Regions from separate parts of the Candidatus Flexifilum breve genome, predicted to be linked through region 3. Evidence: riboswitches for the same ligand, from Rfam matches in the RefSeq annotation. Region 3 holds a riboswitch; each other region holds the start of a gene.
The links. A riboswitch is a leader RNA that binds a small molecule or an ion and turns the genes downstream of it on or off. The one in region 3 is predicted to bind S-adenosylmethionine.
Positions count from the first base shown of each region.

Region 1: it holds a riboswitch for S-adenosylmethionine, as region 3 does, so the genes downstream of both, IPK17_RS01895 (trans-sulfuration enzyme family protein) here and IPK17_RS14355 (DUF1003 domain-containing protein) in region 3, are expected to answer to the same signal.
Region 2: it holds a riboswitch for S-adenosylmethionine, as region 3 does, so the genes downstream of both, metK (methionine adenosyltransferase) here and IPK17_RS14355 (DUF1003 domain-containing protein) in region 3, are expected to answer to the same signal.

Region 1 is NZ_JADJPI010000004.1:238,000-248,185, reverse strand. It holds gene leuD (3-isopropylmalate dehydratase small subunit) at 1-135, shown strand, start outside; gene cimA (citramalate synthase) at 230-1,816, shown strand; gene IPK17_RS01915 (cupin domain-containing protein) at 1,948-2,307, shown strand; gene leuB (3-isopropylmalate dehydrogenase) at 2,416-3,477, shown strand; gene IPK17_RS01905 (Clp protease N-terminal domain-containing protein) at 3,589-5,511, opposite strand; gene IPK17_RS01900 (FHA domain-containing protein) at 5,541-5,888, opposite strand; SAM riboswitch class I at 6,051-6,163, shown strand; gene IPK17_RS01895 (trans-sulfuration enzyme family protein) at 6,294-7,553, shown strand; gene thrC (threonine synthase) at 7,673-8,971, opposite strand; gene IPK17_RS01885 (homoserine kinase) at 9,084-10,025, shown strand; gene IPK17_RS01880 (aldehyde dehydrogenase family protein) at 10,173-10,186, shown strand, end outside.
Region 2 is NZ_JADJPI010000037.1:240,892-251,077, reverse strand. It holds gene IPK17_RS32055 (glucose-1-phosphate thymidylyltransferase) at 1-853, opposite strand, end outside; gene IPK17_RS32050 (hypothetical protein) at 995-1,180, opposite strand; gene IPK17_RS32045 (CpsD/CapB family tyrosine-protein kinase) at 1,199-1,852, opposite strand; gene IPK17_RS32040 (YveK family protein) at 1,859-2,506, opposite strand; gene folE (GTP cyclohydrolase I FolE) at 2,665-3,363, shown strand; SAM riboswitch class I at 3,671-3,777, shown strand; gene metK (methionine adenosyltransferase) at 3,851-5,086, shown strand; gene IPK17_RS32025 (hypothetical protein) at 5,325-6,209, shown strand; gene IPK17_RS32020 (methyltransferase domain-containing protein) at 6,413-7,315, shown strand; gene IPK17_RS32015 (TfoX/Sxy family protein) at 7,316-7,555, shown strand; gene IPK17_RS32010 (aminotransferase class IV) at 7,661-8,491, opposite strand; gene IPK17_RS32005 (aspartate kinase) at 8,831-10,186, shown strand, end outside.
Region 3 is NZ_JADJPI010000015.1:1,919-12,104, forward strand. It holds partial or broken gene IPK17_RS14335 (homocysteine S-methyltransferase family protein) at 1-185, opposite strand, end outside; gene IPK17_RS14340 (hypothetical protein) at 565-687, opposite strand; gene IPK17_RS14345 (nucleoside phosphorylase) at 794-1,558, opposite strand; gene IPK17_RS14350 (hypothetical protein) at 1,566-2,030, opposite strand; gene IPK17_RS14355 (DUF1003 domain-containing protein) at 2,054-2,950, opposite strand; SAM riboswitch class I at 3,020-3,125, opposite strand; gene IPK17_RS14360 (hypothetical protein) at 3,228-3,719, shown strand; gene IPK17_RS14365 (hypothetical protein) at 3,876-4,394, shown strand; gene deoC (deoxyribose-phosphate aldolase) at 4,581-5,573, shown strand; gene IPK17_RS14375 (Uma2 family endonuclease) at 5,617-6,201, shown strand; gene IPK17_RS14380 (DUF4279 domain-containing protein) at 6,213-6,851, shown strand; gene IPK17_RS14385 (aldehyde dehydrogenase family protein) at 6,872-9,277, shown strand; gene IPK17_RS14390 (adenylyltransferase/cytidyltransferase family protein) at 9,297-10,186, shown strand, end outside.

The sequences.
Region 1 (10,186 bases), on a different contig from region 3:
GTCACGTTCCCGATTGACGGCTTCTCCAAGCACTGCCTGCTCAACGGCGTCGATCAGATGGGCTATCTGCTCATGCTCGAAACCGAAATCTCCGCTTATGAAGCGGATCACCCGCAGCGCGTTAAGACGGTCTAAACCCCACGAACACGGATGTAGGGACGAGGCATGCCTCGTCCTTGTTCGCTGTGTCCGATTGGGTACTGCAAATGGAAACAAAGGCGCAATCAAGATGACGAGAGTAGCGATCTACGATACCACACTGCGCGATGGCACTCAGCGCGAGGGGATTTCGCTGTCGGTGGCGGACAAGCTGCGCGTGACGCGCTTGCTCGACGACATGGGCGTGGCGTACATCGAAGGCGGATGGCCGGGGTCGAACCCCAAGGACGCCGCGTATTTCCAGCAGGTCAAGTCAATTCCGCTCAAGAACGCGAAGATTGCCGCCTTCGGTTCGACCCGCCGCAAAAACGTGGATACCGAAACCGACCCGAACATTCGCGCGCTGGTCGAAGCGGAAACGCCCGTCGTGACCGTCGTCGGCAAAACGTCGATGCTGCACGTCACCGATGTGCTGCAAACGACGCCTGAAGAAAACCTGCGCATGATTGGTGACAGCATTCGCTACCTCAAGAGCATTGGCAAAGAGGTCATCTACGACGCCGAACATTTTTTTGATGGCGTGAAGCTCGACTACGAATATGGCTTTGACACGCTGCGCGCCGCGGTTGACTCCGGCGCGGACTGGATCTGCCTGTGCGATACCAACGGCGGTTCCCTGCCGTGGGAAGTCGCCAAGCTCGTCCATACTGCGCGCGAACTTTTCCCGCAGGTGCAAGTCGGCATCCACACCCATAACGATGGCGAACTGGCGGTCGCTAACTCACTTGCAGCGGTGGAGGCGGGCGCGACGCAGGTACAGGGCACGATCAACGGCTACGGCGAACGCTGCGGCAATGCCAATCTGTGCAGCATCATCCCCGACTTGCAGTTGAAGATGGGTTACGACTGCCTCCCCGACCGCGATCTGCGTTTCCTGACGCTCGTCTCGCGCTCGGTCGCGGAGATCGCCAATCTCGCGCCGGATAATCATCTGGCGTATGTCGGCAAGAGTGCGTTCGCGCACAAAGGCGGCATCCACGTTGCCGCTATGCGTCGCAACATCCACAGCTACCAGCACATCGACCCGGAGATGGTCGGCAACGAGATGCGCATCCTCGTGTCGGATCTATCGGGGCAGGGCAACCTGCTCAGCAAAGCCGAAGAACTTGGCCTCGACGTGGGCACGAGCGAAGCGGTCAAAGTGCTCGAAGAGATCAAACGGCTGGAAGCTCAGGGTTTCGTCTTTGAAGGCGCGGAGGCTTCCGTCGCCGTGCGCTTGCATCGCGCCAAACCAGACTACAAGCCGATCTTTGAACTGGTCGACTTCACCGTGATCGTCGAAGAACGGCGCGGGCGCGGTGGACAGGCGCAGGCCATCGTCAAGCTGGATGTGGACGGCGAAATCGTGCTCACGGCGGGCGAAGGCAACGGCCCGGTCAATGCGCTCGACCTGGCGCTGCGCAAGGCGCTTGTCATGCGCTACCCGCAGATCGCCGATTTCCAGTTGGCCGACTACAAAGTGCGTATCCTCGACGGGGAGAACGGCACCGCGGCGACGACCCGCGTAATGATCGAAACGCAGAGCGGCACGCAGCGGTGGAGTACCGTCGGCGCGGGCGCGAACATCATTCGCGCGAGTTGGTTGGCGCTGGCGGACAGCGTCGAGTATGGCGTGTGTATCGCCGCCGAGCAGGAACAGCAGGAAATTCAAGCCTGACCTGTCTTTCGTAGGGACGCGCTTCATCGCGTCCGCCACTTCCGCCCCCCCCCCCCCCTGAATTCAGGGAGGGGAGCGATGGGGGTTACGATCAGGACGATCGTTTGTCCCAAACAAAAAGGTAGGTCAGCATGGACAAAGTGAATGTGGCGGACAAGTTGAGCCAGTTTACCGAACACTGGAGCCCGAAGATCGTCGGCTCTGTGCAGGGCATGGACGTGAAGCTCGTCAAGCTGCTCGGTGAGTTTGTCTGGCATCAGCATGACGATCAGGACGAGATGTTCTTTGTGGTCAAGGGCCGCCTCCTGCTCAAGTTTCGGGATCGCGATGTGTGGCTGGACGAAGGCGAATTCCTCATCATCCCGCGCGGTGTCGAGCATTTGCCCGTCGCCGAACAGGAAGTGCACGTCATGCTGATCGAGCCGCAGGGCACACTCAACACCGGCAACGTGCAGAACGAGCGCACGGTCAGCGATTTGCAGAGGTTATAACCTCTAGAGATGTGAGAACTCTATCCGCGGCGTGCTCTCGGAACGCAGAGTAAATTGCTCTGCGTTCTCTGCGTTCTCTGCGGTTTCATTTCTTTTAGGAGAGCATGGATGAAAGCAAAGATCACAGTACTGCCCGGCGACGGGATTGGCGTGGAAGTTACCAGCGCGGCGGTTGCCGTACTGAACAAGGTCGCGTCGCGGTTTGGTCACGAATTCTCGTATGAAGAAGCGCTGATCGGCGGCATCGCCATCGACAAGACCGGCACAGCGCTCCCTGAAGAGACGCTGCGCACCGGCGAACAGTCGGACGCGATTCTGCTCGGCGCGGTCGGCGGCCCGAAGTGGGATAATCCCACGGCGGCGGTGCGCCCCGAACAGGGTCTGCTCAAGATTCGCAAGCACTTTGGTCTGTTCGCCAACTTGCGTCCGGTCAAGACCTATCCCGCGCTGGCGCAGTACAGCCCGCTTCGCATCGAACTGCTCAACGGCGTGGATATGCTTATCGTCCGCGAACTGACGGGCGGCATCTACTTTGGGCCGCGGCAGGAGCAGGGCGACGGCGACTCGGCCTACGACACCGAATTGTACACCGTGCCGGAGGTTGAACGCATCGCGCACATCGCTTTCCGGGCGGCGCAGGGGCGGCGCAAGAAGCTGACCTCGGTCGACAAGGCGAACGTCATGGCCTCCATGCGTCTGTGGCGGCGGACGGTCGTCAAGGTGGCGGAAGATTACGCTGATGTCGCGCTCGATCACGCGCTGGTCGATTCGTGCGCCATGCACCTGATCACGCGTCCGGCGAGCTTCGACGTGATGGTCGCCAGCAACATCTTCGGCGACATCCTCAGCGATGAAGCGTCGGTGCTGGCGGGGTCGCTCGGCATGCTGCCGTCGGCGTCGCTCGGTGCAGACGGTCTCGGTTTGTACGAACCGGTGCACGGCTCCGCGCCGGATATTGCGGGGCAGGGCAAGGCAAACCCGACCGGCGCGATCCTCAGCGCCGCCATGCTGCTGCGTTACAGCCTGAATCTGGAAGCGGAAGCCAAAGCAGTCGAAGCGGCGGTTGAGAGCGTGCTGGATCAGGGCGCGCGCACGGCGGATATCGCGCCGCGCGGCGGCAGCTTTGTCAGCACGACCGAATTCACGCAGGCCGTCGCGGAGAAAATCTAAGGTCAACTGCTTAACGCAAAGACGCGAAGTCGCTAAGGCGCAAAGTAGATTTTTGCTACTTTCTTTGCGTCTTTGCGTCCTAGCGTCTTTGCGTTGAGTCTTTTCTTGCCCTTACTCTTCCTGCGGTTGATCGGTGGACAGCGTATCGAACGACCCTGCGCCGCTCAGCTTATGCTGGAGCAGATTCATGGTGAGCGCCGCCAGCAGATACATCAGCCGCCGCCCGCCCACTGACATCGTGTCCCACGTGAACGCCCGCATCGACGCCATTGCCAGCGCGATGTAGTACTCATCCCACTGATCCGGCACGGCCAGACACTCGCGCACAATCTCGCGGATCGCGCTGATAGGCTGCATGGTAACGCTGGTCGGGCTGACCCCCGGCGCGTTCCCTGCGTTCAACGCCGCGATCAACCGCAGCACATCACGCGCGCCCTGCCACGAATCGCCTGCCGCCTTCATCACAATATCGTTCAGCAGACTGATTTCCAGCGACGCCCAGTCGAACAGGGTGTGTCCGTCGCGCGTCTGCGCAAAATCGATCAGGAAGGCACTGCTGTTCGGCCCGACGAGGATGTTGCCGAGATGCAGGTCACCGTGGATCTTGCTGAACGAGCCGTTTACGTAGCGATCCAATAAATCGTCGTAGGCGTAGACGGGGTTGGGCAGTGCATCCGGACGGATGCCGATCACGGGGATGGTCGCCGCGCGGTAATCAAAATCAGGGTCGAGCGAACTGGCGGCGCGCAGCAGCGCTTCTTCGCGGGTTTGCCACACGCGTCCGATCAATCGATCGACCGTCTCACCGCGGTAGAAGGTGTCGCGGGACAGGTTGACATTGCGCACCTGAATCTTGTAGGCGCGCTTAGCCGCTTCCGCGCCCTTGCCGAGTGCGAGCTGAATCCAGTTTTTCTCGCGGTTGACGCGCTGCACGATGAAGCCTTCGATGGAGATCACGTCGCCGTAGTGCAGTTCGTTGATGCGCTTGCGTTTGATCGGCTCTTTGATCGCAGTGATGGGCGCGGAACCGTCCTCTTCGCCCACGTATTCGAGGGTGAGCAGCGGCGGCAGCAGCCAATCATATTCCGTCCACACCTGAAAGCTGAATTCGCGGCGCTGCTGCCACCACGTTTTGCCGAAGTAGGGGTAGAGTTCACGCCGCAGCCAGTCACCGAGGTTGTCCACGCCGATCTTCTGAGCGACCGTCCGCAAGTCCTGTGCGTTGTTGTCCGTCCCAGCGACGAACGTGTATTTCAGCCCGGCGAGGTCAGACGTCTCCGACGTCGTCGGTTTGTCTTCCAGACGCGCGGTGAGCGGCGGCAGTGAATTCTTAACATGCTGCTCGTAGCGCTGCGCTTCATCCAGCACGATATCTGCCGTGTCGATTTTGACCACGACCGCGGCGTCCTCCATGCGATCCGTCCCGATGGGCGTCACCACGAGGATGAGCGCGGCTGTGTATCCGCCCATCAGCCGCCGCTCAACGCGAATCTGACTGTAGCCGTGGAACATGCGCCGCAGCAGCGCAATCGTCTGGTCGGAAAGGGCGAAGGTCCCGTCGAAGTCCTGCCCAAAATCGATCTTGATATAGGACTGGGCGGGAGCGTCGGTGAGGGCCCGCGTGCGCGCCTCGGATCGCAACCGCTCCAGATTAATTTCGAGCTTGCGCAGCACGCGCACGGGGATGCTGTCATTCTCTTCGAGGATCGCCAGCAGCAAATCGCGCTCGTCGATTTCCGGACGGTGCGCTTCGAGCGCGAGGTCGTTGGCGATGCTCAACACGACCTTGGTGCGCGGTGTATCGGGCACGCCCGCCCACAGGCGCTGACGGTTGCCTTTGCCTGTCAAACGGCGGATCGCATCAACCACATACTGCGGCGTTAACCCCTGTTCTTCGAGCAGCGTTCCGGTCAGGCCGCTTTGAATGTCCAGCAGGCCAATGAACAGATGCTCGACGCCGAGGTAGTAGTGATTCATGCGGAAAGATTCTTGCCGCGCATTGATCAGAATGTCTCGAAGCCCAATCGTCGCCATAAGTCTTTGTCTTTGGTCTGTAATCGCGGTTATTCGACAGGCTGAATGCGCATCCACGTGCGTCCGACGCGGAACAATTGGCCGTCGCTCAACGGGATGGTGCCTGTCACGCGCTGGTCATCCACGTTATCTTCGATAAAGGTGCCATTTTTGCTGTCGCAGTCTTCCAGCCACCACCCCTGGTCACGCCGATGCAGTTTGGCATGATACCGCGAACTATAGGTGTCGTTACGCAGGCACACATCGTTGTCTTCCTTGCGCCCGATGGTCAGCGTCCAATCGCCGCCGTCCTGCGACCCAGCGTCATCCCCAAAGGTGAGCAGCAGGCCGTCATCCACGCCGCTCATCAGCATAATGCCGACGTACTTATCTTCCATCGCCACCCTGACCACTGTTATCTGATCCTGCTCTCATAAGTATAGCGGGACTCCTCCGCTTGTGGATAGGTAATGACGGGTGGTCGAATTGCCTGCTTGCCAGCACACCAAAAGCATGCTATAGTCCTCTCCAAGTACGTTAACAAACCCCATAGCGCAACACTCTTATCCAGAGCGAGGGAGAGTACGGCTCGATGAACTCGCGGCAACCCCCACACCAGCCTTATCGGTGCGGGAAGGTGCTAAGTCCGGCAGATTATTCTGGAAGATGAGAGCGTACTTCTGGTGACCCAGGTTACGACCTCAAAGAGACTTCATGCCGAAGTCTCTTTTTATTCCCGAACCCTGCCGTGTGGAGCGAGTGCCACGGTGGGGTTTTATTGTATGGTGTGGAGACAGTCGATCATGCTCAATGGTAACAATCGGGGAAGCAAAACACGTTCAGTCCATGGCGGGACGAAGCGCGCCAAAGCCTACAACTCACTCACCGCGCCGATCGTGCAGACAGCGACGTATACCTTCAGCGATACGCAAGAGCTGATCGATTTTATGGAACGTAAGACGTGGGGCGATGGCGAAGACCGTGAGGAATACGGTCGCTATGGCAACCCGACCGTAACCGCGGTCGAACGCAAGCTGGCGGCGCTGGATGGCGGCGACGATGCCGTGCTGTATTCCTCGGGCATGAACGCGATCACCTCGCTGCTGCTGTCCATTCTCCCGGCGGGGTCGCACATCGTCATCACCGATGACTGTTATCGCCGCACCCGCCAATTCTGTTTGACCTTCCTCAAGCGTTTTGGCATTGAAACCACCGTCGTCCACATGGGTGACTACGAAGCGATGGAAACCGCCATCATCCCCAAGAAAACCCGCATCATCATCTCCGAAAGCCCGACCAACCCTTACCTCCGCATCGCCGACCTTGAACGCATCGCCCAGATTGGCAAGAAGCACCGTGTGCTCACGCTCATCGACAGCACGTTTGCGACGCCGGTCAATCAGCGTCCACTGGAATGGGGCATCGACTTTGTGCTGCACAGCGCGACCAAGTACCTCGCGGGGCACAACGATGTGCTGGCGGGCGTGATTGTGGGGCAGGGCGACCGCATGAAGGCGCTGCGTGACGCGCGCGGTGTGCTCGGCGGCGTGGTTGACCCGCATGCAGCGTATCTGGTGGATCGCGGCATCAAAACGTTGGGCGTGCGCGTACAGCAGCAGAACGAAACGGCGCTCGAAGTCGCGCGCTTCCTCGAAGCGCACCCGTCGATTGACCGCGTGTGGTATCCCGGCCTGAAGTCGCACCCCGATTACACCGTCGCGGCTTCGCAGATGGACGCGTTCGGCGGCGTCGTGACCTTCGAAGTGAAGGGGGACCTCAAGACGACCAGTGATTTCATTGACCGCATGCGCATTCCGTACATCGCGCCGAGCCTCGGCGGGGTCGAAAGCCTGATCGAGCAGCCCGCGCTGATGAGCTACTTCGAAAAGACGACCGAAGAACGCCTTGCGTTGGGCATCAAGGACAATCTGGTGCGCTTCGCCGTCGGCATCGAAGATACCAACGACCTCATCAACGATCTGGAACAGGCGCTGTCCGGCATCCGTGCCCGTCACGAATATCCGCAGATTCAGAACCTGTGGGAAGTCCGCTTCCGCCAGTAACAAGCACAAGACTCGTCGCAAAGACGCAAGGACACGAAGACGCAAAGGAATTGTTCTACTAACTCCTTTGCGTCTCTGCGTCTTCGCGCCTTTGCGTTTAATCTTGGCGTTTCTTGCTTTTATGCTGGCGTTAAGTTCGCGTCGTTGATGACTTCCGCCAGTGACTCGACCGTCGGCTTGGCCGCGAACACCCGGTTCGGGAACGCCGACTCGATGTCGTCCAGCAGCCCTTCATGATACGCAATCGTCGCGTCCGGGTCTTTCAGCACGTGACCCGTCAGGATGCCGACCACCGTCTCATGCGGCTTGATTACCCCATTTTCGACCAGCTTCTTGACGCCCGCCAGTGAACACGCCGACGCGGGTTCGCAGCCGATACCCTGCGCGTCGATCAGCGCCTTGGCATCCATGATCTGCTGGTCGGTGACCTGTTCGACCACGCCTTCCGTCCACTGGAGCGCGCGCACGGCCTTGGGGTAGTTGACCGGGTTGCCAATCTTGATCGCCGTGGCGATGGTATCCGCTTCCATCGGTTGATAGTCAGTGAAACCGTTCTGGTAGGCGCGGTACAGCGGATTCGCGCCTTCCGCCTGAATGATCGCCAGCGACGGCAGGCGGTCGATCAGGCCGATCTCATACATTTCGCGCAGACCCTTGCCAAACGCCGAACTGTTGCCGAGATTGCCGCCGGGCACGACGATCCAGTCGGGAACCTGCCAGCGCAACTGCTGGATCGTCTCGATCATGATCGACTTCTGCCCCTCAAGGCGGAACGGATTGACCGAGTTGAGCACATAAATGCCGAGCTTTTCTGAGATTTCGCGCACGAGTTCGAGGTTGCGGTCGAAGTCGGCGGCAATGCGGATGCACGTCGCGCCATACGCGACCGCTTGCGACAGTTTGCCGAGCGCGATCTGCTTGTTCTGGAACAGCACGATTCCCTGAATACCGCTCCACGCCGCGTACGCCGCCAGCGACGCCGAGGTGTTGCCCGTCGAGGCGCACGCCACCTTTTTCATACCGAGCACCTGCGCCTGCGTCAAGCCGCCCGTCATGCCGCGATCTTTGAACGATCCGGTCGGGTTTTCGCCTTCATGCTTCAGGTACAGCTTCTCCACGCCGACCCATTTGGATAGGCGCGGTGACGGGTAGAGGTTCGTGTTGCCTTCCGGGCGGCTGACGATCAGGGCAGGGTCAACGTCCGGGTAAATCATTTCTTTGTAGCGCCACACGCCGCTGTTATACGGAAAGTCGAGCGTCCCGAGGCGGGAATCGAACAACTCGCGAGTGACAGTTTTACGCAGCCAATCCATGTCGTGCTTGAGATCGAGCAAGCCGCCGCAAGTCGAACAGGTGTAGATGACTTGGTCGACGGGGTATTGATGATGACAGTTCATGCACTCAAGCACGCTCAACATACGGCACCTCATTTCAATGGATACGCCCCGATTGTAATGACTTGGGCGCTGACATACAATCCATGTTATACTTCCCGTGTTTTGTTCGTTTTGCCCAAGTTAAGGACAGTTCGTGAATAAAGCGGTTGCCTTTGCCCCCGCCACGGTGGCGAACATCGGTGTTGGCTTCGATATTTTAGGACTCGCGCTGGACAACCCTGGCGATACCATCAGCGCCGAGTTTTCCGACACGCCCGGCGTCACCGTCGCCGGGATCGAAGGGGATGGCGGCAAGCTTCCGCGTGATCCGAACAAGAATACCGCCTGTGTCGCCGGGCTGAGCGTCTTGCGCGCTGCCGGTTCGACGCAAGGTGTGGCGCTTACCATTCAGAAGGGCTTGCCCGCGGCCAGCGGTCTCGGCAGCAGCGCGGCGAGCGCGGTGGGCGCGGCGGTCGCAGTCAACGCGCTTCTTGGTGAACCGCTCACCCGCGACCAACTCCTCGCACCGTCGCTGGACGGTGAGGCGATTGCCAGCGGCTACCACGCTGATAACGTCGCGCCGTGCCTGTTCGGCGGCATCACGTTGAGCTATGGCATCGAAGCGCATCAAATCGAACGTCTGCCCATTCCGCGCGGACTCAGCCTCGCGCTGGTCACGCCGCATGTCGAAGTCGCGACGGCGATGGCGCGCGCGGTGCTGCCCAAAGAGATTCCGCTCAAGAGCATGGTCAAGCAGACGGGTTCAGTCGCCCGTTTGATCCGCGCCATTTACACCGACGATCTCGAAAGCATGGCCGCGGCGATGGAAGCCGACGTCGTCATCGAACCCGCCCGCGCGCATCTCATGCCGGGGCTGTTCGAAGCGCGGCGCGCGGCCAAAGCTGCGGGCGCGCTGGCTCTGGTGATCAGCGGGGCAGGACCGACGCTGTGCGCGGTCTGCGCGAGTCACGAAACGGCGCTGCAAGTCGTCTCTGCTTTAGAAATGGTGTACGCCGAACTCGGGTTGGGCTGCACAGCGCGCGCAGCCTCGGTCAGCGAACAGGGATCGAGCGTGCACGTCTCCGAAGGCGCGTAAGCATTCCGTGTTATTGCGTTTGTAGGGGCGCACGGCCGTGCGCCCCTACGATGAAAACACCATCGCGTCATTTGTGAAATCGTTGACAAACGCAGATGGGCTTTTTATACTCACCATCTGCAAAATAACCTTTTCTTGAGGAAAGAAATGTCTGAACTTGT
Region 2 (10,186 bases), on a different contig from region 3:
CGATGACGCAGTCTTCGCCGATGATCGTCGGGCCGTGAATCGTGCTGTTGCTGATCTTCGCGCCGCGTTCCACGATCACGCGCCGATCCAACTGCGAGTTCTCGATCACTGCGTCCGGCGCGACGCCCGGCGTGAGTTCTTCGAGCACAAGCGCGTTCGCGTCGATCATGTCGATGCGCTTGCCCGTGTCAATCCACCAGCCCTGATGCACATGCGGCACGACCGTATAGCCGTGCTGGATGAGCCACTGGATCGCATCGGTGATCTCATATTCGTTGCGCCCGGACGGCGGAATGCTGTTGACCGCCTCGAAAATGTGCTTGTCGAACATGTAAATGCCGACCAGCGCCAGGTTGCTCGGGGGGTTCTTCGGCTTTTCGATCAACTGCTCAATCGTGCCATCGGCGCGCAGTTTGGCCACGCCAAACGATGACGGGTCGTCCACCGCTTTCAGCACGATCTGGCTGTTCCACTGGTCAAGGTGGTTGGTGAAATCCGCGATCAGCTTCGCGATCCCCCCCTGTATGACGTTATCGCCGAGAAACATGACGAACGGTTCATCACCGAGATAATCCTGCGAGATCATGACGGCGTGCGCCAACCCACGCGGTTCGTCCTGCGGGATATAAGTGATCTTGACACCCCAGGTTGAGCCATCGCCGACCGCCGCTTTGATCTCCTCGCCCGTCTGCCCGATCACGATGCCGATTTCGGTCACACCCGCGTCGCGGATTGTTTCGATCACCCGGAAGAGCACAGGTTTGTTGGCGACAGGCATCAACTGCTTCGCCCGGGTGTAGGTCAGCGGGTACAACCGCGTCCCCTTGCCGCCGCTCAGGATCAATCCCTTCATCATTCATTTCCTTGGCTGTCGCGTCTGCAAGCACGGCGACATGTCTAGATCGATGTATTGGTGTAGGGACGAGACATGTCTCGTCCTCTCTTAATTCCCGCAAAAACGGACGAGGCATGCCTCGTCCCTACAAGGTAATTGTTAGGCCCGTCCGGCAATCAGGCTGATCAAGGCGACCACGCCAAAGGCCACGAACAGCCAGAACCACCAGGTGCGGAACACGTTCCCACCGCCGAGCAAGGGCGGCATGGCCTGCTTGGTCGGCTGGCTCTGGGGAAGCTGCTTCCACTCGTCGACTGCTTTGGGATCGGGTGGGAGTTCCGGCATCGTGGCTCTCCGAACGCTCTAGTAACCGGACACGTTCTCACGCGGGGCATTCGTCAGCGCCACGCCCAACAACCGGACGTGCACGCGCTCCAACGTCTGCTTCGCGCGCGCCGCTTGATCACGCCGGGTCACGCCGACGCGCATCGCCAGCACCACGCCATCGACCTTCGCGCCGAGCAGCGCCGCGTCCGCCGCGACGAGAATCGGCGGCGCATCGAACAGGATGTAGTGTGCCCGCGCGCGCAGCACGCCGATGACTTCGGACATTTTCGCGCTGCTCAACACATCCGACGGCACAGGCGGCAGTTTGCCGCTCGGGAGCACGCTCAAATTCGGGATGTCGGTTGCGACGAGCGGCGGCGACGACATGGCAGTATCCTGCAAAATCATGTCCGTCAGGCCGCGCTCATTGGCGATGCCCCACAGCTCGTGCTGCGCGGGGCGGCGCAAATCCGCATCCACGATGATGGTCTTGTTGCCCGCCTGCGCAAACGTCACGGCGAGGTTCGCCAGCACGACGCTCTTATCTTCGCTCTGCGCCGACGAAGTGACGAGCAGCGTTTCGAGCGGCCGTTCAACGCTGGCGAACATTAGGTTCGTGCGCAGCGAACGGTACGCCTCTGCCGCGGCAGACCGCGGGTCAGTCAGGGTGATCAGGGTTGCTTTCGCCAAGTCAGTTTACTCCGGGATGGTGGATAAGACAGGCAAGCCGAGCGAGCGTTCGATATCATCGCGGCGGCGCACAATGGCACTTTCGAGATATTCCAGCACGAATACGATCACCGCGCCGAGCCCAAAGCCGATCAGCCCGCCCGCCGCCGTATTGATCGGGACGTTGGGACGCAGCAGACCATACTGCGGGCGATCCACCAGCAGCGCCGTGATGCGATCCGACTGCTGCACGGTCTGGTTTTCCCGGTTGCGGTACTGCACGAGCAAACTGCCCCATTCATAGGCGATATCGTTGGCCATATCGCCATCCGGCAGGTCGATATCGATCTGCATCGTGAAGCGGTTGCTGTCGGCGGTGAAAGTCGCCGCGCCCAGCAGATCGCCGGGGGTCATGTCGAGGTCAAGGGAGTCAATCACCTGCTGCGCGCGGTCGGTACTGCTCAAATACACGCGGTAGGACTGCATCAAACGGATCAGGGCTTCGGTCAGGCCGAGGTCGGTCCGCGCCGGCTGAATCAACACCAGTTGGGTCGAACGGTAGACGGGCGTCTGCTGGCGGCTGATAAGGTACGCGCTGGCCGCGGTGAGGATGGCCAGCAGGATCATGATCCAGCCTCGACGGAGAAGAATGCGCCCATAATCGATCAAGTTCATAGAGTATCCTCGCAAACAAAAGCCGCCTAATTCTACCGCATTCGCCAAAATAGTGAACGTTTGCTTAAACCTGACTGAAATTCATGTCCTTCTTAAGTCACCGTTTTACTCTGTATTCGCTGTGACTAGGACTGAAGCTGTAATGGAATGGTGGTCAAATGGATAAGCTGCTGAGCGACATGAATCGCTTCCACAGACATGATGATGGTGATATGCTTACCGTAATGCACGACAAAATGCAATCACCCGAATTTATGCAAGCCTTTGAGTTAGGATTGCCGCCTGTGGATCACGACAAGATTGAAACGTCGATGGTCAAGATTCTGGAAGCGGTGGGCGAAGACCCCAGCCGCGAAGGGCTGCTCAAGACCCCCAACCGCGTCGCGCGCATGTACGAGGAACTCTTGGACGGCTACCGAACTGACCCGGCCAAACTGCTGAACGGCGCGCTCTTTGATGTCGACTACGACGATATGGTGATCGTCCGCGACATCGAATTCAACAGTCTGTGCGAACATCACATGCTGCCCTTCTATGGGGTGGTTCATGTCGCCTACATCCCGCGCGACAAAGTCGTCGGGCTGTCGAAGATTCCGCGCATCGTGGACATGTTCGCGCATCGCCTGCAGGTGCAGGAACGCATGACGCGGCAGATCGCCGATTTCATTCAGGAAGTGCTGGATCCGCAAGGCGTCGCGGTCGTCGCCGATGGCGTGCACATGTGCTCGATGATCCGCGGCGTCAAGAAGCACGAATCGAGCATGACCACCAGCGCCATGCTCGGCCACTTCCGCACCGATCACATCACGCGGGGCGAATTCATGGCGCATCTGGGACGCCCGACCGCGCACCGCTAACCCCCCCCCCCCGCTGGTATTCGTTCTCGATGGTTACGGTAGGGGCCGCAACGGTTTTGTTTGGCGGCGCGCGCCCCTACGTGCTTTGGTCGCCCCGGACGGCACAGCCTCCCCGCGCCCCTATTCATAAGTTAAACTGCAGCCAGTAGCCCACATCCACCTATGTGATAGAAAACCTGAATATTCCCTGCGTCTGCTGCTGGTCTTTACACATTATTTAGAGGCCGCAAGCACTTTTGACTTGCCAAGGCCACAACACAATGCTATAGTGAATCCTAATGCAGTTGCGATGTGTTATGTCGGGCTGCACTCATCAAGAGCGAGGGAGAGAACGGCTCGTTGATCTCGCGGCAACCCCCGGAGCGCCGGGTAGGTGCCAATTCCGTCCAGAGCAAGACCTCTGGCAGATGAGCGGATAAATCAGTGATTGAGCTGAAGACGTTTCCCTGCCGGAGAAACGTCTTTTTTATTGGAGGCTCACACTCTCATGGTGCAACAACAACAGCAGGCTGCCGGCTCGACTTTCATGTCCTCCCCACGGTACTTCTTCACCTCGGAGTCCGTGTCGGAAGGCCACCCGGACAAGATGTGCGATCAGGTCTCGGATGCCGTATTGGACGCCATTCTCACGAATGATCCGAATGCGCGTGTCGCTTGCGAAAGCTCCACCACGACGGGTATCGTGTTCGTTTTCGGTGAAATCACCACGAGCACGTATGTCGATATTGAAGAACTGGTCCGCGAAACCGTGCGCGGCATCGGCTACACCCGCGGCAAGTACGGCTTTGACGCCGACACCTGCGGTGTGATGGTCTCGATTAAGGAACAGTCGTCAGATATCGCGCAGGGTGTTGACAAGGCGCTGGAAGCCCGCGAAGGCCAGATGAGCGATGCGGAAATCGAAGCGACGGGCGCGGGCGATCAAGGCATGATGATCGGCTTCGCCTGCGACGAAACGCCGGAACTGATGCCGCTGACCATTTCGCTGGCGCACAAGCTGACCCGCCGCCTCGCCGAAGCGCGCAAGTCCGGTGAAATCGACTGGCTGCGTCCCGACGCCAAGAGTCAGGTGACGGTCGAATATGCTTACGGCAAGCCGAAGCGTGTCGACACCATCGTCGTCTCAACCCAGCACGCGCCGGAAGTATCGCAGGAAGAAATCCGCAAGACGGTGATTGAACAGATCATCATGCGCGTCGTGCCCCATCACCTGCTGGACGACAACACGCGCATTTTCGTCAACCCGACCGGTCGTTTCGTCACCGGTGGCCCGCTCGGCGACGCTGGCCTGACCGGACGCAAGATCATTGTCGACACTTATGGCGGCGTGGCCCGTCACGGCGGCGGCGCGTTCTCCGGCAAGGACCCGACGAAGGTCGATCGCAGCGCGGCGTACATGGCGCGCTACATCGCCAAGAACATCGTCGCGGCGGGCATCGCCAAGCGCTTTGAACTGCAGGTGTCGTACGCCATCGGCGTCGCCCAGCCGACCTCGCTGGCCGTCGAAACCTTCGGCACGGGCGTCATCCCGGATGAACAGATCGAAGCGATCATCCGCAAGCACTTTGACATGCGCCCCGCCGCCATCATCCGCGACCTGAACCTGCGCCGCCCGATCTACAAGCAGGTCGCCGCGTATGGTCACTTTGGCCGCGATGATATCAGCGTGCCGTGGGAACAGACCGACAAGGCGGATGCCCTCCGCGCTGAAGCCGGGCTGTAGGAGAAGTTGACAGTTCACAGTCTTCAGTGAACCGTTAAAGACTAGAACTGATGTAGGGGCGCACGGCGGTGCGCCTCTACCATTTAACCCCCGTATCTCTAATTCGCATCGGACGACCGCGTTTGCTTCTGCCACGGATAACTGTGAACTGATCACTGTCAACCTATTCTCATTGCCGCGCTGCCTCGGGTTAGTGTATAGTTTCAGCAGCGGACTATTCACGAAGGTAAGGGCGATTATGCGCGCGTTGAAAGCTATCGGCAGCGGTATCAAAAACTTCATGATTCTGTTCTCGTTCATCGTCAATCTGATTCTGATCATCGTGCTGGTGGTGCTGCTCCTGCTGATCTTCGACATCAAGAACAACGTCGCCTCGCCGCTGCTCACTGGGCTGCACAGCAGTTTCGTCGGGCTGGACGAAGCCACCATCGACTGGACAATCCCCGTCCGCGATACGATCCCCGTCGTGCTCAATGTGCCGCTGGAAACGCAAACCGTCGTCGTGCTGACGCAGTCCGTGCCGCTGGTCGTGAACGCAACCATCACCCTCCCCGGCGTTGGCGTGCTCAACAACGCCAGCGTGAATCTATCGCTGCCCGCGGGGCTGGAACTGCCCGTCGCGCTCGATTTGGATGTCCCCATCAACGAGGAATTACCCGTCGCGCTGGATGTCCGCGCCGTGATCCCCGTGTCGGAGACGCAGCTCCACGACCCGATCAACAACCTGCGCCTCACGTTTGAACCGATTGTCCGCGCGCTGTTCAACCTGCCCGACAATTTTGCCGAAGCTACCCAGTTCGCCGCCGACGCGATCAGCGGGGAGCCGATCTACCTGATGGCGGACAGCGATTATTCGCGCGATCCGTGGCCGGGCTTCTCGGAGACTGCCGGCTTGGGCTACACGCTCGATGATGAACCGGTGCCCATGGCTAACCAACCGATCCCGACGGGACTGGTCGCCATCGGCGGCATTCGCGCGCTCGACGAACTGCTGCGCCCACAGTTGTACGAAGGCGATTCTTCGCCGGAAACGATCAATCAGCAGGCGGTGACCACTATGCAGGGTCAAGCCGTGCCGCCCGAGAACTACGACGGGAGCTACGCCCAGAGCAATTCGCCATAGCGCACCAGTCGGAGTGCGCGCATGTCAATCTGGATGGGGCGCAGCGCGCTGCGCGCCTCCTATTCGTTTCTACGGTCCCGACCTCCTTTGACCGGCCCATCCCCGCCATCGTTAAAGAGTGCATAATAGCCGGATTCACGTCGGGTTCAGGCCGTCAACCTGTGATAAAATCAGTCCAGAAGTTTGCCCAGTGAGAGATGAGAATGTCCAAGCCCGACTCCCAACCCCGCATCTGCGATTACGAAGGTTCGAATTACCGTACCGACTTCTGGGAGGGACGCGGGCGCGAATATGAAGACCGCGTCGAGCGCATCGCGCTGCGCAAGCTGCTGCCGAAAACGGGGCAGCGCCTGCTCGAAGTCGGCGCGGGCTTTGGGCGGCTCACCAACGAATATGCCAATTTCGAGCAAGTGATCGTGCTCGATTATGCGCTTTCGAATTTGCAGGATGCGCAGGAGCATCTCGGGCGGTCGCCGCGTTACATCTATGTGGCCGCTGATGCCTATAAACTGCCGTTCCAGCCGGGCATCTTCGACTGCGTGACGGTCGTGCGCGTGCTGCATCATATGTCGGACGTGACACGCGTGCTCAACCAAATCCGCCGCGTGCTGTCGCCGGGCGGCACGCTGATTCTCGAACACGCCAACAAGCGCAATCTGAAGGCGCTGGTTCGGCACGCGCTGAACAAGCAGGCGTGGGATCCAAACAATCTCGACCCGGTCGAATTTGTCGAACTCAATTTCGACTTTCACCCGGAGCACATCCGGCAGGAGCTGGGACGCGCCGGGTTTGACCTGAAGACACGCGTACCTGTTTCGTTCTTCCGCCTGCAGCCGCTCAAGAAGTACGTGCCGCAGAATGTGCTGGTCGGCATGGACAGCGCGCTGCAAGCGACGGGACTGCTGTATTCGCCGAGCATCTTCACCAAGAGCATCGCCACCGGGCCAACGCCCGACAATCGCTCGGTCGAAACGCTGTTCGCCTGCCCGGAATGCGGCGGCGAGGTCGTGCGCAGCGGCGAAATCCTCACCTGCCGCACCGATGGCCGCCGCTGGGCAGTCCGCGACGGCATCTATGATTTCAAAGCGCCCATCGAAGTCGACTAAATGGCTGACCTGCGCAACCTCGGCCCGAAAAGCCGCCAATGGCTCGCCGAAATCGGCATCACGACCTTCGAAGAGATTGAACGCCTCGGCTCGATGGAAGTCTACCGCCGCCTGAAAGCCAGCCGTCCGCGCGAGGTATCGCTCAATATGCTGTACGGGCTGGAAGCGGCCATCCTCGACATCCCGTGGCAGCACCTGCCGCAAGATGTCAAAGATCAACTCAAAGCACAGGTTGATTAAAGACTCAACGCGAAGAAATTAACCACAGAGAACACAGAGAGCACAGAGGAGAAATTCAGATCTATTTCTCTGTGTTCTCCGTGTTCTCTGTGGTTCAACAGCTTTTTACAGCTCTTCTAGGTATTTCTGCTTGGCGACTTCGTAGCGTTCACGGAGCTGCTGGGTGAGCACTCCCGGCGTGCCATCCCCCAGTTTGATCCCATCAATCTCCACGACGGGCACAATCCCCCGGCTCGCGCTGGTGATAAAGGCTTCGCTCACCCGCGGCACATCATTCACGTGGATTGGCTGACGGCGTACGGGCAGCACCTCCGCTGCGACTTCCAGCGCAATCTGCTGCCCAATCCCCGGCAGTACCCCTTCCCCGGCGGTATACAGCACGCCATCGAGAATCGCGTAAAAATTGCTCGTCGCCCCTTCCAGTACGTGCCCTGCCGCGTCGAGCAGCAGCGACGTATAGATCCCGGGCGGCAGCGTCGATTCCAGCTTCTCGCGGTCGTGCATCCAGCCCGTGGTTTTGGCTTCGGCATTCTGACGGGCGCTGTCCGGCGCGGTGATCACGCGGATGCCGTTGGCGATCACCTCGGGCGGCACGCCCTTGAACGGTTCGACACTCAGGATGAAGCGCTCCGGTTGGTCGGCGGGCACAGTGATGCGATAGCGCACGTCCCCGTAACCTGCCAGCATAATCAACTCACGGAGCGCCGCACGCAGCCGGGAACGATCCAGCGTGAGCGGAATGTGCGCCCGCCGCGCCGAATCTTCCATGCGGTCGAGATGCGCGGTCAGCTTGAGCGCCTTGGTGGTGTCGAACGTGTTGCCGACGGTGTAGATGCCATTGGCGGGTTCATAGCGCGCCGCCGCATTCAGCGACTCAGCCGTGTAGTCGGCGGGTTGCAGCCCTTCGGAGGTCAATATACGGATAGTACAGGGCATGGTTTCACCTCATAAGTCCGGATTGCTTGGAATGCCTACAGTGACATGAGCTCTTTTAGCTGTCAACTGTAAACTGAATACTGTGAACTATTGCTTCTATTCCTGATGACGTGCTTGACACGACTATAGGAAAACGTTAGCATATCTACTAGCGTTGTGCAGGAGACCAATCGTGCCAACAATTTACTGCTTGTCGACTACCGGTATGGGTATGACTACTCCACATATTTATGTGCGGGGTCGCTTACGCTTGCCGTAAAGTCTGAGCAGGACGATAGACAAACAAAGCGCGTGGCCCCGGGGTCACGCGCTTTTTATTTCGCTCAAGGGGACATCATCATGCAAACCATTACCATGAAATTTGGCGGGACGTCGGTCGGCAGTCCGGAAGCCATCAGCAACGTCGTGAATATCGTCGGGGAAGCAGTCGCACAGGGCAACCGCGTGATCGTGGTCGTCTCGGCGATGTCCGGCGTCACCGACCAATTGATCGGTTCGGTGCGCGAGGCAGCGGCGGGCAATCGTTGGGGTTACCTGTCGTGTTCACAAAAGCTGCGCGACCGCCATCACGAAGTCGTCAACCTGCTGACCGTCCCCGGTAAGAATCGCGGCGATGTGCTGAACGACATCGAAATCCTGCTCTCGCAGCACACCGAACTGTGTAATGCCATCAACATTCTCGGCGAAGCCACCCCCCGCATCAGCGATTCGATTGTCGCCTTTGGCGAACGTCTCAGTTCGCGCATCGTCGCCGCCGTCATGCGCCACGCCCGCATCAACGCGCGCGCCTTCGACGCCGGCCAGTTCCTCGTCACCGATGACCGCTTCGGCAGCGCGACGCCCAACTGGGAAGAGACCGAACGCCGCATTCAGAACGCGCTCGTCCCCCTGCTCGATCAGGGCATCGTTCCGGTACTGACGGGCTTCATCGGCGCAACCCCCGATGGCCAGATCACCACGCTGGGGCGCGGCGGCAGCGACTACAGCGGCGCGATCTTCGCCGCGTATTCCAACAGCGACGAGCTCATCATCTGGACGGACGTGGACGGCGTTATGACGACCGATCCGCGCATCGACCGGCGCGCGCGCGTGCTGCCGAACATCTCGTATACGGAAGTGGGCGAACTCGCGTTTTACGGGGCGAAAGTGCTGCATCCTAAGACGGTGCAGCCGATCCTGAACAAGGGCATCCCCATGCGGGTGCGCAATACCTTTAATCCCAAACACCCCGGCACGCTCATCAGCGAAGTCGCCGAGCCGACCCACACCGTCATCAAGGCCGTGACGGCGGTGCGCAACGTCAGCTTGGTCACCGTGCAAGGCAAGGGCATGATCGGCGTGCCCGGCATCGCAGGCCGCACCTTCCTCGCCACAGCGCGCGCGGGCGCGAACATCCTCATGATCTCGCAGGCCTCGTCTGAGCAGAACTTCTGCTTCGTGGTCATGAACGAACGGGTAGAACAGGCGAAAGCCTCAATTGAAGAAGAGCTCGCCAAAGAGATTGCGCGACAGGATGTCGATGGCATCGACGTGATGCAAAAGGTCTCGGTCGTGACGGTAGTCGGCGCAGGGATGCGCGGCACGCCCGGCGTGGCGGGACGCGTGTTCACGACGCTCGGCAACAACGACGTGAACGTGATCGCCATCGCGCAGGGCGCATCCGAGTGCAGCATTTCGTTCGTGGTCGACGAAACC
Region 3 (10,186 bases):
TCCGGGCGCGTGATCACCAGATAGTCGTTGCAGCCGTTGTACTGTTCGCCGCCGAAGTCGTCGGCGGTCAGGTTGTAGCGCTGAATGCTCGTTCCCATCGCGCCGTCAAAGATCACGACGTGATCGTGGATGGCGTCCAGATAGCGGCGGTTGGTATACGTCCGATTTGCGTGTCTCTGCGTCATGCTCACCTAGTTTCTACTTCCCTTAGCCAGATTCTCCCGGTCCTCTGCCCAGCGACCGGGGTTGGTGACGATATAACCGCGGAATTCGTTCAGCGTGAATTCGTTCCGGATGACCTGTTCGTAAAAGTTACGCTGCCATAATCTGCCACGAAACGGTGGCAATTCTTGATTGCCCGCCGGAATAGATCCGTTTGGTCACCGCCGGTTTGAACCCTGCAACAATTTGCGACAATGACGGAGTTGGACGATAGCGCGACACCTGTGTGTGCGCCCTGATCTACGGTCCATGGGACTGGGGCAGACACCTAGGTCTGCCCCTCAATAATCAATAATGCCGTGAAAATGGTTCGGCATAACGACATGGGCATCCAGTTCAATCTCAGGGGGAATTTATGCGCTCCTCCACCACCTCTTCCACAATCCGCCCAAAATCGTTCAACCGCATCTCACCATCGACGATGTCGCCGAACAACGATTCGCGCCCATGCGTGCAAATCGTCACGACATACGCGCCATTCTGCGTGTAATCGTACCAATCAATTGATGGCGGATCGTCATCGGCGAATAGATGACTCTACCTCGTTCAACCGTTTGCCTCATGGCATGCCTCACAACCGCAGACACGCCTCGACCGCCAACGTGAACAATTTCTGGCGCGTGTCCGGTCGCCCGTTGATCCAATCGCGGGAATCCCATTCGTCGCCGCTCAGGTCGTCGCCGCTGTACAAAATCTGCCCGAAGGTCACGCCGCGGAACTTCGCCACCGCAAAGAACGCCGACGCTTCCATTTCGACCGTCAGACAGCCTTCGTCGCGGCGCTGCGCCACCTTGCCCGGCGTCTCGCGATAGAGCGCGTCGGTCGTCCACGTCTTGCCGATCACATATGGGACATGATGCGCTTGCAGCGTCTGCTCAATCGCTTCAATCGCTTGCGGGCTGGCCGACACATCGCGGCTCGGCGGCAGGTAGTGATACGACGTGCCTTCATCGCGGATCGCCGTCACGGGCACAACCACATGGCCGACAGCCAGCTCTTTGTTGAGCACACCCGCACCGCCGCACGCGATGATCTTGCTCGCGCCAAGCGCGATCAATTCTTCGAGATACCCCGCGGCCAGCGGCGCGCCCACGCCGGGATGCGCCACCGCCACCCGCCGACCATCCTGCTCGATCACGTACACCGGATTGCTGCCCATTTCGCTGCGCAGCACCAGCACTTGCTCAGCTTCAGCACAGGCCGCCGCGATCACTTCCTGAAAGAAGCACAGGACACAGTATTCCGGCATGCGCTCGTGCCGCCGCAGCAGCTTGTGCGGCTCGATCATCGCGTTGGGATTGCTGTCGTATTCGAGAATCGGATACATGTTCGTCATTGACGCTTTAGCCTTGCAGCTTCTTGAACTCGCTTAACTGATGGGTGTGCGTTTCCATGTCTTCACTCATCGCATCCAACCACCCGCCATACCCCTTAATGCCGCCCGCCTGCTGCGCTGTGAGGGATTCCGCGCGGCTGATGGTGCGCGCGATCAAATCGCGAAACTCACTGAGCGTGCCCGGCCAATCCAAATGTGCCCGCGCCTCGACTGACTGCGCGTTGAATGTATCGAAGTCGTACTCAATCGGTTCGACATTCCCCGCTGCGAACAGGTCATAGCGGCGGTGCAGTTCGACCAGCCACCCGGCTTCGTGCGCGATGATCTGCTTGGGCGACCACCAGCCGCACGCCTCCGACTTTTCGGCCAATTCCGGCGTGTAGGTGTCGGTCACCGCCAACATGTCGCCGCTCACCTTGCGAAATTGCTGGAGCGCGGTCTGGAACTTCTCAAAGGTGTTCACGGGAGGCATCGATCCATCACTTTCTACTCAAATCACGCTTCATTTTCGGGTTTGGAAGTGTTGGGGCGCGCGTGCAGCAGCTTGCCCGGCACCCGCGTTTGCGCCATTTGCTGCACGATCAGCGCCTGAATCTCGTCGAGTTGATCCTGAATATCGCGAATTTCCAGCTCCGCCTTGATGTTCACGCTGTATTCGATGTCGTCGCGAATCTTGTCGCGCGCCGCCTGCCGGTTCTGGCTGATCAACACGAACAGCGAGAGGAAGATCGCTTCCAGTGAGACGATCATCGTCAGCAGGCCGAATGGGAACGGATCAAACGGTTCCAGACCGGGGATGATGTGCATATTCAGCACCATCCACACGGCGAACCACACAAAGTTGAAGTAGACGAAGCGAATATCACCAGCGACCATCGTCAGAAAATCAGAGAGGCGTTCGCCAATCGTCGGCTTGATGACCTCTTCCATCTCTTCGTTGACGTTGCGGGCGACGACGCGGTTGCGCACCAAGACATCGGTCTCGCGGATGCGCTTGCCGAGCATGGCGATCATGTCGAGCGCGGCAGCGGGGTGGGCGCGCACCAGCATGAGCAAGTCGTTCCGGTCAATGACCAGCACCATCGTCTGATCGATGGCGCGCGCGCTCGTGCTGCGGCTCGCGTTGTCGAGCAGCGACAGTTCCCCGAAGATTTCGCCTTTTTCCATGTAGCTGATGGTGACGCGCTCGTGGCTGCGGTCGCGGATGAAGATTTCCACACGGCCCCGCTGCACAATGAACATTGTGCCGCCGGGTTCACCCGCCGTGAAAATCACCTGACCGGGCATGAACGTCATTTGCTCAAGCTGCTGCGCCAGCGCTTCTAGTTCTTGATCGTCCAGCAGTTCGAAGAGTGGAACTTCGCGAAGTAAATTGAGGTCAATGTTCTGCATAGCGCCTTCCCCCAAAAAACAAAAACGCCTCAGGCAGTCAAGACACAGAGGCGCGGGATAGACAGAAATTGCTCATCTTCCAGACCCATGTCTGACGGACTTAGCACCTTCCCGACGCTTCAGGGGTTGCCGCGAGATCAGTGAGCCGTGTCTCTCCCTCGCCTCTTGATGAGATGTTCAATTGAACTTCGAAAATGCATTGTAATCTATCCTGAGATCAGCGTCAAGCGCCGCACAATGCGCTATACTGGAAGTAATGAACGGAGAGGAGTCGGTCATGAAACGTCATACAATCATCGCCGTTTTTCCATCGCGTGGTTCGTTGATTGACGCCGTCGAGCGCGTGAAAGCGCTGGACTATCTGAAGATTAAACACTCTGCGGTCATCGTGAAAGCCGACGACGGCGAAACGGTCGTCCTCGAAGACGACATCAGCGTGAGCGAAGGCAGCATCGCGGGCGGTACGCTCGGGTCGCTCATGGGGGCGCTCGGCATCGCCGGCTTAGGCGCATTCCTGCTGCCGGGCGTTGGCCCGATCATCGCCATCGGCGCGGGCGCGCTGCTCGGCGGCTTGATCGGCGGGGCGACGGGCGGCCTCACCGCCAGCCTGATTGATCTCGGCATCAAAGATGACCAGTTGGACGAATTAGCGGGGCATTTGAGCGCGGGCCGCGTCGCTATGGTGCTCGACGCCGAAGCTGAAGTCGATGTGCTCGGACGTTTGCAGCAAGACCTGCAGCCCTTCGAAGCTGAAATCACCACGCCCTAACCTCCGGGGATGGGAGGCTCTGCCCATCCCTGATCCCCGCAATCCCATGCGGCATTTGTGACACCTGTCACCATGAGATTGGAAGAATTCATTGTTGTAGTATCCAGAGTTGATGTATTCTCAACAGGTACGATCTGGTTGGCAAGGGAATAAACGATGTCGTCTGAACTGGTAGTGGCGATCTTTCCGTCGCGCACCACCCTCACTAAAGCCCTCGATCACCTCATGGGCATCAAGGATCTCCACATTGAGCACGCGGCGATTGTCGCCAAGGCGAACAGTGGGGAGGTCATTTTTCTCGACGATGACATCGGGCCGGATGAAGGCGGAATCACGGGCGGCACACTCGGCGCGGCGATTGCGGCGCTCGGCGTCGCGCAGTTGGGCGCGCTGGCCATCCCCGGCGTCGGGGCGCTGATCGCGGTCGGCGCGGCGGCGCTGGTGGGCGGTCTGCTCGGCAACGTCACCGGGCGCTTAGCCGCCAACCTCGTGGATTCAGGCTTCAAGCCGGATCACGATCATGTGAGTTCACTCTCCGGTCGCCTCGAAGCGGGTCATCCCGCGCTCATTCTGGAGGTCGCCAACGCGCACGCCATCCTCGACCGCCTCAAAGCCGAACTTCAGCCCTACCGCGCCGAACTCGTCGATCAACTGCGCGCCGTCGCGGCGGCGTAAACCGCTTAACGTTTGCACACATGCTTGTAGGGGCGCACGGCCGTGCGCCCCTACGGTAATCCCCACGAAAATCACTGATTGCACCCCGCTTCACACCACCCGTCTATCATTCATCTCCACCCGCCCAAAACGCCGCGGGATCAGGGTATAATCGCTGTAATTCAGTTGATCAGAGGATGAATCCCGATGGCGATCCCCGAAATTCACGCGGAACATGTGAATCACCACAGTGAAGAGCGTAACCCCGGACTGCCGCTCGATCTTGGGTGGGTGCGGAGCGTGCGCGTCAACACCAGCGCCGCCGAGCGCCGCGCCGCGACGCTGGGGACGCGCCGTTCGGTCAAGAAGGACACGCAGGCGGCGTGGCTGCTGCGCGCGATCACCTGCATTGACCTGACCACCCTTTCCGGCGACGACACCCCCGGCAATGTGCTGCGCCTGTGCGCGAAAGCTCGCCAGCCCGTGCGGCAGGACATGCTCGAAGCGCTTGGCGTCGCCGATCTTGGCATCACAACGGGCGCGGTGTGCGTGTATCACAGCCGCGTCGCCGATGCGGTCAAGGCGCTGGAGGGCACGAGCATCCCGGTCGCCGCTGTCTCGACTGGGTTCCCGGCGGGGCAAAGCTCGTTCCGCACGCGCCTCACCGAAATTCAGGACTCGGTCGCGGCGGGCGCTCAAGAGATCGACATCGTGATCAGCCGCGAGCATGTGCTGACGGGTAACTGGGAAGCGCTCTACGACGAGGTGCAGCAGTTCCGCGCGGCGTGCGGCGACGCGCACATGAAATCGATCCTGGCGACGGGCGAACTCGGCACGCTGCGGCATGTCGCGCAGGCCAGTCTCGTCTGCATGATGGCAGGATCGGACTTCATCAAGACCTCGACGGGCAAAGAACCCGTCAACGCGACGCTCGAAGTCAGCCTGATCATGACGCGCATGATCCGCGAGTATCTCGACCGCACGGGCGTGAAGGTCGGCTTTAAGCCCGCGGGCGGCATCCGCACGGCCAAGCACGCCATGAACTGGCAAATTCTCATGAAAGAGGAGCTCGGCGACGATTGGCTGTTCCCGAACCTGTTCCGCTTCGGCGCGAGCGCGCTGCTCACCGACATCGAACGCCAGCTTTCGCACTACCTGACCGGACGCTACGCCGCCGAATATTACATGCCGATGGGGTGAAAGCAGCGGTTAGCAATTAGCCGTTAGCGAAGGAGCATCTTGTATGGCCATCCAAGCGATTCAAGAGAAGTACGTCGATGAAGATGCGTTGCTGCGCCTTGATCCGGACAAGACCTACGAAGTCATCGATGGAGAACTGGTCGAAATGGCACCTGTTGGCGGATTGCATCACATGATCGCAGGCAATATCCATGATCTGATTAAGCTTCACGTCAAGGTGCACAAGCTGGGGCTAGTCTTCATGGATTCATTTATCTATTTGCTTTCCAGAGATGCGGAACAGCTGCGTGGTTCGCAAATCCCGGATGTGTCATATATTCGAAAACAAGACATTCCGGCGGATTGGGAAATCCGGCGTCCGTTCCCCGGTGCGCCAACCCTCGCTGTCGAAGTCGTATCGCCGGGTGATGATCCGAATCTGCTGTTGAAGCGTGTTCGCAAGTATCTGGAATATGGCACACATCAGGTGTGGGTAGTTTTTCCCGACGGCAAAGAAGTGCATCAATACCGGCGCGGCGCGGATGTGATCCGTGTATATACGGGAGGAGACACAATGGAAATCGAAGATCTCTTCCCCGGCTTGACGCTCACGCTGACTGAGATTTTTGCCATGCCTGACTTGAGTTAAGAGACGCTGGTATGCGCCAAGTTTTACTTTATACCGACGAGGATGGAAACTGGATTGCTGATGTGCCGTCGCTGCCCGGTTGCCATAGTGACGGCAAGACCCGCGAGGAAGCGATTGAGCGGGTGATAGAAGGGATTGATGCCTATATCGCGTCTTTAGTAGCCGACGATATGCCTATCCCTGTGGAAACGGGTAATTACGAACTGCTTGAACTGGAAACTGATGAAGCTTCCAGTCAGTCGACATCACCGATCCCCTTGTGGCAGCGGGATCGGCACTCAACAGCGAGCTTTCGAATTATGGGGGATGCAGTGGAACCAGCAGGTATCACTGAAAAACTTGGGCTTACCCCAGATCATTCCCATCGCAAAGGCGATATTCGGAAGAAGAGTCAGAACGGTGTCCATCGATCAGGCATGTGGTTAATTAGTTCCAAACTCCCCGAAGGGGAAAGTCTAGAGAATCATTTACGCGATTTATTGCGGCAGCTTGAACCTCATCACACTTATCTTCACTCCCTAAGTGACCATGCCCAGTTTGATTTTTTCTGCGGTGTCTTTGATATGGAGTTCAGCGGTTTTGAACTTTCGCCCATGACCCTACAACAGATCGCTGATCTTGAGGCGATTCTAGGTGTTGCGATTTACTAGTTGATCAGCGGAGTATACCTATGTCCGTTCGAGAATTATTCCAAACCATGACCTACGGAACCGCGCCGGAAGCGGCAGATGCCGCGCGCGCGTGGCTTGACGCCCACAAGCGCAAATTTGACCTGTTCATCAACAACCAGTGGGTGAAAGCCGAGGCGCACTTCGACAGCACCAACCCGGCGACGGGCGAGAAAATCGCGTCGATTGGCGACGGCGGCAAAAAAGGTGTCGATCTCGCCGCGCAGGCCGCCCGCGCCGCCTTCCCCGCGTGGAGCGCCCTCTCCGGTCACGAACGCGCCAAGCACCTGTATGCGATTGCCCGCAACATTCAGAAGCACGCCCGTCTGCTCGCCGTGCTCGAATCGCTGGACAATGGCAAGCCGATCCGCGAATCGCGCGACCTCGACATTCCGCTCGTCGCCCGCCACTTCTATCATCACGCGGGCTGGGCGCAGCTTCAGGAACGCGAACTGGCCGACTATCAGCCCGTCGGCGTGATCGGGCAGGTGATCCCGTGGAACTTCCCGCTGCTGATGCTGGCGTGGAAGATCGCCCCGGCGATTGCCATGGGCAACACCATTGTGATCAAGCCCGCGCCCTACACCAGCCTGACCGCCCTGCTCTTCGGCGAAATCGTCGCGGAAGCGGGACTGCCGCCGGGCGTGGTCAACGTCGTCACGGGCGGCGATCAAACGGGGGCGGCGGTCACCGAGCACCCGGACTTCGACAAGATCGCCTTCACGGGGTCGACCAATGTCGGCAAGATCATCCGCCGCGCGACGGCGGGCACAGGCAAGAAGCTCTCGCTCGAACTCGGCGGCAAGTCGCCGTTCATCGTCTTCGAAGACGCGGATCAGGATGCGGCGATTGAAGGTCTGGTCGATGCGATCTGGTTCAATCAGGGGCAGGTGTGCTGCGCCGGGTCGCGCTTGCTGGTGCAGGAGAGCATCGCGCCGCGCTTCTTGGACAAGGTCAAGCTGCGCATGAGCAAACTGCGCGTCGGCGACCCGCTCGACAAGAGCATCGACATCGGCGCGATTGTCGACCCCGTGCAGCGCCGCACCATCGACGGCTGGGTGCAGAAGGGCATCGCCGAAGGCGCGGAGATCTATCAACCGGACTGCCCGCTGCCGGACAAAGGCTGCTGGTATCTGCCCACGCTGATCACCAACGTCAGCTCGGCGTCGGTCGTCGTGCAGGAAGAGATCTTCGGCCCGGTGGTCGTCGCGCTGACCTTCCGCACGCCCAAAGAGGCGGTCGCGCTGGCCAATAACACGCGTTACGGCCTCGCCGCCAGCATCTGGAGCGAGAACCTCAACCTGTCGCTCGATGTGGCGCGCAAAGTCAAAGCGGGGAGCGTGTGGGTCAATTCGACCAACCTGTTCGACGCGGCGTCGGGTTTCGGCGGCTACCGTGAGAGCGGTTTTGGACGCGAAGGCGGACGCGAAGGTCTGCATGAATATCTGCGCCCGAAATGGCAGGCAAGACCAACGCCATTAACCACAGAGAACACGGAGAAGAAAGCGAAAGTGCAGCCGATTCCGGCGGCGTTGAATGGCGGTAAAGCCAACGGGCACGCCATTGACCGCACGGCCAAGCTGTTCATCGGCGGCAAGCAGGCGCGTTCCGACGGCAACTACACGCGCCCGGTGAGCGCACCGGACGGCCATGTGATCGGTCAGGTGGCCGATGGCAACCGCAAGGACATTCGCGACGCCGTGGAAGCGGCGGTCAAAGCGGCGGATGGCTGGGGGTACAAGACCGGACACAGCCGCGCGCAAATCCTCTACTACATCGCCGAAAATCTGAGTGCCCGCGCCGACGAATTCGCGCAGCGGATCAGCGCGCAGACCGGCGCCGATGACGCCGCCGCCCACGCTGAAGTCAGCGCAGCGATCAGCCGCCTGTTCACCTATGCCGCGTACTGCGACAAATACGGCGGCGAAATTCAGGAAACACCTCTGCGCGGCGTGACGATGGCGCTGCACGAACCCATCGGCGTGATCGGCATCGCCTGCCCCGACGAAGCGCCGCTGCTGGCCTTCGTTTCGCTGTTCGCCCCGGCGATTGCGCGCGGCAACAGCGTCGTAATCCTCCCCTCGGAAAAATCCCCGTTGAGCGCCACCGATTTCTATCAGGTGCTGGAAACGTCGGATGTGCCCGCGGGCGTGGTCAACATTGTCACGGGCGAACGGGCGACGATGATCAAGACGCTCGCCGAACATGACGCGGTGGACGCGGTGTGGTACTTCGCCGACGCAGCCGGCAGCGCGTTCGTCGAGAAGGCGTCCGCCGAGAACATGAAGCGCACATGGGTCAGCTATGGCCTCTCGCGCGACTGGCAGTCCGAAGAGCAGGGTGCGGGCGAAGATTTCCTGTTCAATGCGACGCAGGTCAAGAACATCTGGATTCCCACGGGCGAATAGGCGCGGAGACACGGAACGCATGGGCAAAAAAGTCTTTGTGAGCGGGTGTTTTGATCTGCTGCACAGCGGGCACATTGCCTTCTTTCAGCAGGCCGCGCAGTACGGTGATCTGTACGTCGCGTTAGGGAGCGATGCCACTGTCTACCAGTTGAAAGGGCGGCTGCCCGTCGTCAGCGAAGATGAACGGCTCTACAGCATCAAAGCGATCCGCTACGTGACGGATGCCTTCATTTCGCGCGGCTCCGGCCTGCTCGACTTTGAAGCCGAATTCCGTGAGCTGAAGCCCGACATTTTCTTGGTCAACGCCGACGGCAATACGCCGGAGAAAGATGCTCTGTGCCGGGAGGTGGGGGTTGAGTATATGGTGCTGGAACGCACGCCCTTTCCCGGCCTGCCCGCTCGCTCGACCACCAGCCTGCGCCGCGTCGATCAAATGCCTTACCGCATCGATCTGGCGGGCGGCTGGCTGGATCAGCCGTTTGTGTCCAGCCTGCACCCCGGCTCCGTGCTGACCATCTCGCTCGAACCGACGATTGCCTTCAACGAGCGCAGCGGCATGGCGACCAGCACGCGCAACCGCGCCATCGAATTGTGGGGGCTGCGCTTACCGCCCGGCGACCCCGAACAGATCGCCAAAGTCCTGTTCAGCTATGACAATCCACCCGGCACGCGGGCCGTTTCCGGCTCCCAGGACGCCATCGGTATTGTCTACCCCGGTCTGGCACGCGCGCACTACACCGGCTCATATTGGCCGGATTGCATCGACCACCTCACCGACAATGCGACCCTCCAATTCATCGAAAACGCGCTCTGGCTCATCCCGCTGAAGATGCGCCCCGATGGCTATGACCCGCTCGGCGTGCAGCATCTGACGCCGGCCAATGCGCAGGCGCTGGCAGATGCGGCGGA